One region of the Massilia sp. GER05 genome, then DNA from elsewhere that is predicted to be linked to it. Evidence: predicted binding sites of a transcription regulator. Region 1 holds the regulator's gene; the other holds the start of a gene.

The links. Region 1 encodes sigma-54, which starts transcription at its own class of promoters, with help from an activator protein. Its sites were predicted from a motif close to TGGCANGNAANCTGCTTT; they were not measured.
Region 2: a site for sigma-54 is predicted at 1,697-1,714, ahead of ACL58G_RS00125 (beta-propeller fold lactonase family protein). Genes of this name have one in related genera too.

Annotation. Positions count from the first base shown of each region.
Region 1 is NZ_CP178858.1:415,213-420,834, reverse strand. It holds gene lptA (lipopolysaccharide transport periplasmic protein LptA) at 1-332, shown strand, start outside; gene lptB (LPS export ABC transporter ATP-binding protein) at 329-1,123, shown strand; gene ACL58G_RS01820 (RNA polymerase factor sigma-54) at 1,126-2,628, shown strand; gene hpf (ribosome hibernation-promoting factor, HPF/YfiA family) at 2,691-3,050, shown strand; partial or broken gene ACL58G_RS01810 (enoyl-CoA hydratase/isomerase family protein) at 3,154-4,231, shown strand; partial or broken gene rapZ (RNase adapter RapZ) at 4,474-5,338, opposite strand; gene hprK (HPr(Ser) kinase/phosphatase) at 5,555-5,622, opposite strand, start outside.
Region 2 is NZ_CP178858.1:28,012-33,633, reverse strand. It holds gene ACL58G_RS00130 (TonB-dependent receptor family protein) at 1-1,604, opposite strand, end outside; gene ACL58G_RS00125 (beta-propeller fold lactonase family protein) at 1,748-2,689, shown strand; gene adh (aldehyde dehydrogenase) at 2,868-4,388, shown strand; gene ACL58G_RS00115 (DUF779 domain-containing protein) at 4,405-4,785, shown strand; gene ACL58G_RS00110 (PQQ-dependent methanol/ethanol family dehydrogenase) at 4,851-5,622, shown strand, end outside.

The sequences.
Region 1 (5,622 bases):
CGAATCCCGGCAAGCTCGCGACCTTCCGCCAGAAGCGCGATGGCGGCCCGGACCTGTGGGGCGAGGGCCAGGCCCAGCGCATCGAATACGACGAGCGCAACGACATCGTGAAGCTGTTCTCGAAGGCCGTCATCCGCCAGCTCGAGGGCAAGAAGGTCACGCAGGAGATGGCCAGCGAATTCATCTCCTACGATAACCGCAACGAGAAGCTGCTCGGCCTGAACGACGCCAACGGCACGGACAAGCCGGGCAATGGCCGCGGCAGCATCACGCTGCAGCCGCGCCGCGCCCCTGCCGCCGGCGCCGCTCCCGCTCCGGCAGGCAAGCAATGACGGAGGCGCACACGATGGAAGCAGGCACGCAGGCCGCGCCGGCCGAATGCGGCGGCAGCACCCTCGTCGTCAAGGGACTGCAGAAGAGCTACGGCAAGCGGCTCGTCGTACGCGACGTGTCGCTGCAGGTGGTGTGCGGCGAAGTGGTCGGCCTGCTGGGCCCGAACGGCGCAGGCAAGACGACCTCGTTCTACATGATCGTGGGCCTCGTGCCGTCGGACGCCGGCAGCATCGACATCAACGGCACCGACATCACCGGCCTGCCGATCCACCGGCGCGCGCTGCTCGGACTGTCGTACCTGCCGCAGGAAGCGTCCGTGTTCCGCAAGCTGACGGTGGAAGAGAACATCCGCGCCGTGCTGGAATTGCAGCGCGAGAACGGCAAGTCGCTCACCAAGGCGCGCATCACCGAACGTCTCGACGAGCTGCTGGCCGAGCTGCAGATCGAGAAGCTGCGCGAGAGCCCGGCGCTGTCGCTGTCCGGTGGCGAACGCCGCCGGGTGGAGATCGCGCGCGCGCTCGCGACCAATCCGCGCTTCGTGCTGCTGGACGAACCGTTCGCCGGCGTGGATCCAATCGCCGTGATCGAGATCCAACGCATCGTGCGCTTCCTGAAGGAGCGCGGCATCGGCGTGCTGATCACGGACCATAATGTGCGCGAGACGCTGGGCATCTGCGACCGCGCCTACATCATCAACCAGGGCGCGGTGCTGGCATCGGGCCGTCCCGACGACATCATCGCCAACGAATCGGTGCGCCGCGTCTACCTGGGCGAACACTTCCGAATGTAGTCATGAAACAGACGCTGCAACTCAAGACCTCACAGCACCTTGCACTGACGCCGCAACTGCAGCAATCGATCCGCCTGCTGCAGTTGTCCACGCTCGAGCTGCACCAGGAAATCGAGCAGGTCCTGAGCGAGAACCCGCTGCTCGAACGGCTCGACGATCCGCTCGACCGCTCCGTGCGGTTGCTGGCCGACGGCGCCATCAACAGTGCCCCGTCCTCGTCACAGGCGGGCGAGGCGCCGGCCGCGCAGGGCAATGGCGACGAAGGCGGCAGTGCGCCCGCCGAGAGCGGCAATGGCGAAGGCGGTGACGCCGGCGGCGACAGCGGAGAAAGCGGCGGCGAAGGCGGCGAGGACTGGGGCGAATACGGCCGCAGCGGCAGCGGCGGCGGCGAGGACGAGGACGGCCGCCCGCAGCTGGAAGCGAGCCCCGTCACGCTGCGCGAACATTTGATGGAGCAGGTGCGCCTGACGTGCTGCGCGGCGCGCGACTGCGCGCTCGTGGAACTCGTCGTCGATGCGCTCGACGACAACGGCTATCTGGAAGAACCGCTGGAAGACATCCATGCGCGCCTGCCGGAAGAACTGGAGATCGAGTTCGACGAATTGCGCACGGCGCTCGCCATGGTGCAGAGCATGGACCCGCCGGGCGTGGGCGCGCGCAGCGCGGCCGAGTGCCTGGCGCTGCAGATCCGCCGCATGCCCGGCGTGCCGATGGTGACGCGGCGCATGGCGCTCGTCATCGTCGAAAAATACCTGACGTGGTTCGCGCAGCGCGAATTCAACAAGCTGAAGAAGGCGCTCGATTGCGACGACGAAGACCTGCGCGAAGCCCAGGCCGTCATCCGCCAGTGCAATCCGCATCCGGGCGCGGCGTTCGCGTCGGACGTGTCGGACTTCGTCGTGCCCGACGTGATCGTGCGCCGCGCCAAGGATGGCTGGAGCGTGCAGCTGAATCCGGAAGTGATGCCGCGCCTGCGCGTGAACAGCCTGTACGCGTCGCTGATGAAGCAGGGCAAATCGGAAGCGCAGATGAACGCGCAGTTGCAGGAAGCCAAGTGGCTCATCAAGAACATGCGCCAGCGCTTCGACACGATCCTGCGTGTAGCTCAGGCAATTGTCGATCGGCAGCGCAACTTTTTTTCCCACGGCGCAGTCGCGATGCGGCCCCTTGTTTTACGTGAGATAGCTGATACACTAGGTCTACACGAGAGCACAATTTCTCGAGTCACAACTCAGAAATATATGCTGACCCCGCACGGCATGTTCGAGTTGAAGTATTTCTTCGGGAGTCACGTTGCCACCGAAGCGGGAGGCGAAGCATCGTCGACGGCAATACGGGCCCTCATCGTACAACTCACAGGAGCAGAAGACCCCAAGAATCCATTATCCGATAGCAAGATCGCGGAGATGCTAGGGGAACAGGGAATGGTCATCGCGCGACGCACGGTCGCAAAATACCGTGAGGCGCTGAAAATCCCGCCCGTCAGTCTCCGCAAATCCTTGTAACAAACACTGTCCCATTGCGCAGATGCGCGCACGGCAGGCAGTGCATCTTCAAAGGAGTGTGTATGAATCTCACAATCAGCGGACATCATCTCGATGTAACTCCAGCCATCCGAGAATACGTACAGAACAAGCTCGAACGCATCACCCGTCATTTCGATCAAGTGATCGACTCACACGTCATCCTCTGCATCGACAATCTCACCGAGAAAGAAAAACGCCAGAAAGCCGAGATCAACCTGCGCCTCGCGGGCAAGATCGTCCATGTCGCCAGTGCCGCGCACGATCTATACGCCGCGATCGACATGCTGATGGACCGCCTGGACCGCCAGGTCGTCAAGTACAAGCAAATGCTCAAGGATCATGACAACGCGTGTATCAAGCGCATGTCCGAAGGTGGGGAGGAGGAGCCCGCCGCGGCGTAATGCCACGCGTGCAGTAGCACCAAGGAGTAAAGGGCGCATCGGCGCCCTTTTAGTTTTTATGGGCGCTACAATGCTGCTCTGATTATTTCAATAACAACGAGACATGACTGCACACGTTCTGACGCGGGTTGCCAACCGCAGCGGCATCGTCACCCTGGACCGCCCGAAGGCGCTGAACTCGCTGTCGCTGGACATGGTCCGTGCGCTCACCGCCACGCTGCTCGCCTGGCGCGACGATGCATCGATCGACGCCGTCGTCATCGGAAGCAGCAGCGAAAAGGCCTTGTGCGCCGGCGGCGACATCCGCTTTTTCCACGAGGCCGGCCGCGCCACGCCGCAGACCGGCAGCCCGCTGCTGGAAGATTTCTTCACCGAGGAATACGCGCTCAACCACCTCATTCACTTCTATCCGAAGCCGTACATTGCGCTGATGGATGGCGTCGTGATGGGCGGCGGGATGGGCATCGCGCAGGGCGGGCCGGATTGCGGCCTGCGCATCGTGACGGAGCGCTCGAAGATCGCCATGCCCGAAGTGAACATCGGCCTGTTCCCGGACGTGGGCGGCAGCCACTTCCTGTCGCACGCGCCGGGCCGCCTCGGCCACTATCTCGGCGTGACGGGCGTGACGATCGGCGCGGCCGATGCGATCTACGTCGGCCTGGCCGACGTGTTCGTGCCGGGCGCGCAGCTGGATGCGCTGCGCGCGCTGATCGAGACGACGCCGGGCGCGGAACTGCCCGCCGCGATCCGCGCGTTCGCCGCGCCGTTCCCGGCCGGCGCGAGCGAACTGGAAGCGCAGCGCGACGCGATCGACCGCCACTTCGGCGCGGACTCCGTCGCGGCCGTGATGGCATCGCTGGAGACGGATGGGAGCCCGTTCGCGCAAAAGACCTTGGCCACGCTGCGCCAGCGCTCGCCGCTGATGATGTCGGTAACGCGTGAGATGCTCGTGCGCGGGGAAGCGCTCGGCGTCGCGGACTGCCTGCGCATGGAGCGCTCGCTCGTGCGCCGCACGTTCGAACACGGCGAAGTGCTCGAAGGCGTGCGCGCGCTCGTGATCGACAAGGACAATGCGCCGCGTTGGAATCCGCCCACGCTCGATGCGGTCACGCCGGAGATGGTCGCGTGGTTCTTCGCGCCCGTTCTGGCCTGAACACGCGCATCCCTTGCGCGCTTTGTGATCTCGCTGGAAGCAGACGCGTTCCGCCTGGACGCACCGGATCGCCCCGTGCTGTTCGCGAAATTCGAACCGGCCGGTCCGCTGCGGTGAAGAGCGGCTTCTACCGGCTGCTCGACGAGTTCTTTTGATTTCCGCGCGGGCTCGGCGAGCCCGCCTACGCCGGGATCACGTACGGTGGGCATTTGAGGCCGGGGGCCTCAAATGAAACGTGCCACGCGTGAAGCATGCGTCGTGTTGGCGGTGTCAGGGCTGCTCGCGGTGGCGCACGACGACGCGTTCCGTGTCGCTGAAATACGCGCCGAGCCGCTCCGCCATGTACACGGAGCGGTGCTGGCCGCCCGTGCAACCGACGGCCACGGTGAGATAGCTGCGGTTGTCCTTCTTGAACGACGGCAGCCACTTGGCGATGAACGCGCGGATGTCGGACAGCAGCTCGGCCGCCTGCGGCTGGGCGTCGAGGAAGGCGATCACGGGCGCGTCCCTGCCGTTCAGCGGGCGCAAGGTGAGGTCGTAATACGGATTCGGCACGGCGCGCACGTCGAACACGAAGTCGGCATCGAGCGGCACGCCGCGCTTGAATGCGAACGATTCGAAATACAGCGTCAGCGGCGCGTAGGCGACCTCGGCCAGTTCCTTGATCCATGCGCGCAGCTTGTTGGCCGACAGTTCGGACGTGTCGATCACGTGGCCCATCTTCTCGATCTGCCCCAGCCGGTCGCGTTCTTCCGAAATGCATTCGATCAGCGTGCGGCGCGACGCCGGGTTCTCGCCCGGACGCAGTTCGTGCGACAGCGGGTGGCTGCGGCGCGTCTCGGAAAAACGGGCGACGAGCGAGTGCGTGCTGGCGGTCAGGAAGATCACCTTCACCTGGTGGCCTTCCTCCCGCAGCGCGGCAACCGTCGTCGGCAGCTCGGCCAGGGACTCCGCGCTGCGCGCGTCGACGGCGACGGCGATGCGTTCTGGTTTCGTCGCCTTCGATGCTGCCGACGAGCGCCGGCAGCAGGGCGGGGGGAAGGTTGTCGACGCAATAGTAGCCAGCGTCTTCGAGGACGTTCAGGGCGACGGATTTACCGGAGCCCGAGATACCGGTGATGAGTAGGATGCGCATGGCGCGATGATAGCATCGGCAAGTCTTTGCCGCATCGCACAAGGCTTATGGATGAGGTATTTGCAACAGTGCCGTGGGGAGCGGATTCCTGGACTGAACTTTCGTATGCTCAGTCGCTGCTCATTGCTTGTCGCTGGTGGAGCAGGGGTTTCGCGGAGCACCGCTCCGCGCCTGCGGAACGGGCGGGCCATGCTTGGCCCGCACTCCACTGCAGCGCTAATCGCTGCTCATTGCTTGTCGCTGTCGTTCCATGAACTCCTGCAGCGTATCGATCCCGCGCAGCT
Region 2 (5,622 bases), 390 kb from region 1:
CCGCTGGAACTGTCGACGACCAGCTCGTCGCGCGTGCGCACCTGGAAGACGGCCGCGTTGACGCGCACGTCCTGGCCGACCAAGGCCTTGGCCCCAAGCTCCAGCTGCGTGCTCGTGGCCGCGCCGAGGCGGTAGTTGAAGCCGTTGCCCGTGCCCGAGTAAAAGACTTCGTTCAGCGTCGGCGTCTCGAAGCCGCGCGCCGCGCTCGCGTAGACGTTCAGCGTGGGCGTCACCTTGTACAGCGCGCCCAGGAGCGGCGTCGTGTGGCGGTAGTCGACGCTGCCGCCGTCGTTGCCGTTGGCGAGATAGTGGTCGTCCACGTCGAAGCTCACGCGGCTGTGGCGCAGGCCGCCCGTGAACACCCATTGTCCGCGCTCCCATTCCAGCTGCAGGTAAGGATCGACGTTGCGCACGTCGTCTTCCTCGTCGCGGCGCAGGTTGCCCTTCACGCCGAACGTGGTGCCGACGTAGTTCTCGTACCCCTTGCGCGCATCGTTCGATTTGCCGGCTTCCAGGCCGACGGTCGCGCGGAGACTCCCATCGCCGAGCGGGCGCGCCATCTGCCAGTTCGCATCGATGCCGTAGAAATCGCGGTCGAAGTCGACGACGCCGCCGGAATGGCTGGCCGGTGCCTGGAACGCCTTCGAGAACGACTGGTACTGGATCACGCTGCGGTTGCCGCCATAGACCGCGACGTGCAGGCGATCCTGGCCAAACTTCTCGTCCCACGCGAGGCCGACCTGCGTGTGGTGGATGCTCTTGCGCGTGTCGTAGCGGTCGGCCAGCGTGCGTTTCGGCGTCTGCGGATCCGTCGCATCGATCTCGCCGGCGCGCGGGTCGCGCTGGAACGTGGCCCAAGTGACGCCGAGCGGGTCTTGCGTGTCGTCCTGGCGCAGGCCGCTGGCCGTGACCGTCAGCTTGCCGGTGGCGGACGTGTCGAACGTGAGCTTTGCATACGCCTGGTCGCGCGTGGCGGCGCTGTGGGCGCGGTAGCCGTCCGTCTCGAAGCGCGAGCCGTCCAGCAGCCAGCCGAACGCGCCCTGCTTGCCGCCCGTATTGACATCCGTTTTGCGCATGCCGTCGCTGCCGGCCGAGACATTCGTTTCGATATAAGGCGCGCCGCGTGGATCACGGGTGAACAGTTGTATCACGCCGCCGGCGTGGTTGCCGTACAAGGTGGAGAAGGGGCCGCGCAGGACTTCGATGCGCTCGGCCATGTCGAGGTTGAACGTCGCGGCCTGGCCCTGGCCGTCCGGCATGGTGGCCGGGATGCCGTCCGCGACGAGGCGCACGCCGCGCACGCCGAACGCGGACCGGGCGCCGAACCCGCGCGAGGAGATCTGCAGGTCTTGCGCATAGTTCTGGCGGTTCTGCACGACGAGCCCCGGCACCGTGGCCAGCGCCTCGGACGCGTTGACGCGCGGCTGGGCCGCGCCGATGCGGTCCGCGTCGACGACGTCGATCGCGGCCGGCAGGTCGAAGCTCGTGTGCTCGGCGCGCGTGGCGCTGACGACGACCACGCTCATCGGCGTATCGGGTGCGGCGGCGGCCGCCAGGGGGGCGGCGACGAACAGCGCCGCCACGAAATTCAAACGGTGATTCATCTTGTCTCCTGTCGAATGGTCGCCCTTGTCATCCGGGCGCTGACCATGAGCGCATGCAATATACCTGCCAGCCCGGAAACGTGCTGCCCGCATGGCATGGCGCTTGCAATCCGGAGAGTACCGACCACACTCAAAGGACCATCATGTCACGTCTTCGTTCCCTCATCGTCCTGCTGGCCTGCAGCTTCGGCGCCGCGCAGGCCGCCCCCTTCGCCTACGTCCCCAACGAAAAATCCGGCAGCGTCAGCGTGATCGACACCGCCACCGGCGCGGCCGTGCGCCAGATCGCGGCCGGCAAGCGCCCGCGCGGCATCGCGGCCGATCCGGCGGGCAGCCGGCTGTACGTCACGGACGCCGCCGGCAGCGCGCTGCTCGTGCTGGATGCCGCCAGCGGCGCGACGCTGGCCACGATCCCGCTCGGCAGCTCGCCCGAGGGCGTGAATGCGTCGCGCGATGGCCGCTGGGTCGCCGTCGCCGTCGAGGATTCCAACAGCGTGGCGCTCGTCGACGCGGCCGCGCGCAAGCTCGTCGCCGACATTCCCGTCCAGGGCAAGAACCCCGAGCACGCCGTGTTCAGCCCGGACGGGCGCTGGCTGCTCGTCTCGGCCGAGAACGCGGAGCAGGTCGACGTGATCGACGTGGCCGCACGCCGCCAGGCCGGTTCGATCGCGGTGGGCCTGCGCCCGCGCGGCATCGGCTTCGCGCCGGACGGCACGCGGGCCTACGTCGCGTGCGAGCTCGCGGGCGCGGTGTACGTGCTGGACATCGACAAGCGCCGCAGCATCGCCACGATCCCGGCGGGGAAGAACCCGGCCGGCATCGTCGTGTCGCCCGACGGGAAGACGGTATTCGTGTCGAACGGCGCGGACGGCAGCGTGATGCGCATCGACGCCGCGCGCAATGCGGTGGACGCCACCATCGCCGTCGGCAAGCGACCGTGGAACATGGCGCTGACGCCGGACGGCAGCCGGCTGTACGTGGCGAACGGGCGCTCGGACAGCGTGTCCGTTATCGACACGGCCGCGGGCAGCAAGACGGGCGACATCGCCGTGGGCCAGCTGCCGTGGGGCGTGGTGATCCGCTGACCTGTTCAAGTTTGGAACACCTGTACCAGAAACAGCCGGCGCCAGGCGGTCCAACACGGCAAAAACAGGGGAAAGCGGGCTGGCACGGGGTTTGCGAAAGAAGGGATGTACCGAGCAAACACCAGTGCCCGCAATGGCCACCAATTCGGCCACCCAACCCACAACGAAAGAGGATGACATGAATCTCGCAGACATCAGCAAACTCGGCGTCGCCAATCCGTTCCGCCAACGCTACGACAACTTCATCGGCGGCAAATTCGTCGCGCCGGTCAAGGGCGAGTACTTCGCCAACGTCACGCCGATCAGCGGCCAGCCGTTCTGCGAAGTGGCCCGTTCGACGGCCGAGGACGTGGAGCTGGCGCTGGACGCCGCCCACGCCGCCAAGGACGCCTGGGCGAAGACGTCGCCGGCCGAACGCGCCAACATCCTGAACCGCATCGCCGACCGCATGGAGCAGAACCTGCGCCTGATCGCGACCGCCGAGACCATCGACAACGGCAAGCCGATCCGCGAAACGATGGCGGCCGACATCCCGCTGGCGATCGACCACTTCCGCTATTTCGCGAGCTGCATCCGTACGCAGGAAGGCGCCATCTCGACCATCGACGACCAGACCTACGCCTACCACTTCCACGAGCCGCTGGGCGTGGTCGGCCAGATCATCCCGTGGAACTTCCCGATCCTGATGGCCGTGTGGAAGCTGGCCCCGGCACTCGCCGCCGGCAACTGCGTCGTGCTGAAACCGGCCGAGCAGACCCCGGCCTCGATCATGATGCTGGTCGAGCTGATCGCCGACCTGCTGCCGACGGGCGTGCTGAACGTCGTCAACGGCTTCGGCCTAGAAGCGGGCAAGCCGCTCGCATCAAGCAAGCGCATCGCCAAGATCGCCTTCACGGGCGAGACGGGCACCGGCCGCCTGATCATGCAGTACGCCGCGCAGAACCTGATTCCGGTAACGCTGGAACTGGGCGGCAAGTCGCCCAACATCTTCTTCGCCGACGTGATGGACGCGGACGACGACTTCTTCGACAAGTGCCTGGAAGGCTTCGCGATGTTCGCGCTGAACCAGGGCGAGGTATGCACCTGCCCGTCGCGCGTGCTGATCCAGGAATCGATCTACGAGAAGTTCATCGAGCGCGCGCTGGCGCGCGTGGCGCAAATCAAGGCCGGCAACCCGCTCGACGAGGGCACGATGATCGGCGCCCAGGCGTCGAAGGAGCAGCTGGAAAAGATCCTGTCCTACCTCGACATCGGCCGCCAGGAAGGCGCGCAGGTGCTGGCCGGCGGCGAGCAGGCGAAGCATGACGGCGACCTCTCCGGCGGCTACTACGTGCGTCCGACCGTGTTCAAGGGCGACAACAGCATGCGCATCTTCCAGGAAGAGATCTTCGGCCCGGTCGTCTCGGTGACGACGTTCAAGGACGAGGCGGACGCGTTGCGCATCGCCAACGACACGCTGTACGGCCTGGGTGCCGGCCTGTGGACGCGCGACGGCAGCCGCGCCTTCCGCGTCGGCCGCGCGATCCAGGCGGGCCGCGTGTGGACCAACTGCTATCACCTGTACCCGGCACACGCCGCATTCGGCGGCTACAAGCAGTCGGGCATCGGCCGCGAGAATCACAAGATGATGCTCGACCACTACCAGCAGACCAAGAATCTGCTGGTGAGCTACAGCCCGAAAGCGCTGGGCTTCTTCTAACTGGCAGAGAGGCGCCATGACAGCCAATATCGAACGCGTGATGGCGACTCCCGCCGCGCTGGCCTTCATCGGCGAGCTGCGGCGGCGCCACGGGCCGCTGATGTTTTTCCAGTCCGGCGGCTGCTGCGACGGCAGCACGCCGATGTGCTACGCCGCCGGGGAGTTCGACCTGTCCGACACGGACGTCTACCTGGGCAACCTGGACGGCGCGCCGTTCTACATCGGGCTGGAGCAGTTCGGTTACTGGGAACACACCCAGCTGATCATCGATGTGGTGGACGGCAACGGCGGCATGTTCTCGCTCGATAACGGCACGGGCCGGCGCTTCCTCACGCGCTCGCGCCTGTTCACGGACGAGGAAAACGGCCAGCTGCGCAGCCAGGCGCCAGGACCATAAACGACGACAAAGCAGTAGGGTGGGCACCACGTGCCCACCATACAACGACAACAAAGGAGACAAGCATGAAGACGAGAATGACCATCCTGCTCGCAGGACTCGCCCCGCTGGCGTTCATCGCCCAGGCGGCCGACATCACCAACGCGATGATCGAAAACGCGGCCAAGGACACGAAGAACGTGCTGTCCTTCGGCATGGGTACGCAGGGCCAGCGTTTTTCGACGCTCACGCAGATCAACACGAAGACCGTCGGCCAGCTGGTCCCGGCCTGGTCGTTCTCGTTCGGCGGCGAGAAACAGCGCGGGCAGGAGTCGCAGCCCATCATCGCCAACGGCAAGATGTTCGTCACCGCGTCGTATTCGCGCATCTATGCGATCGACCTGAAGACGGGGAATAAACTGTGGAAGTACGAGCACCGCCTGCCGGAAGCGATCATGCCGTGCTGCGACGTCGTCAACCGCGGCGCCGCCGTGTACGGCAACCTCGTCATCTTCGGCACGCTGGATGCGCAACTGGTCGCCCTCGACCAGAACACCGGCAAGGTCGTGTGGAAGGAAAAGGTCGACGACTATGCGGCCGGCTACTCCATGACGGCCGCGCCGCTGATCGCCAAGGGCGTCCTGATCACGGGCGTCTCGGGCGGCGAGTTCGGCATCGTGGGCCGCGTGGAAGGCCGCAATCCGCTGACGGGCGAGCTGCTGTGGTCGCGCCCGACCGTCGAAGGCCATATGGGCTACAAGTACGACAAGGACGGCAAGGCGATTGATGCGGGCGTCACCGGCACGGTCAACAAGAGCTGGCCGGGCGAGCTGTGGAAGACGGGCGGCGCGTCGACCT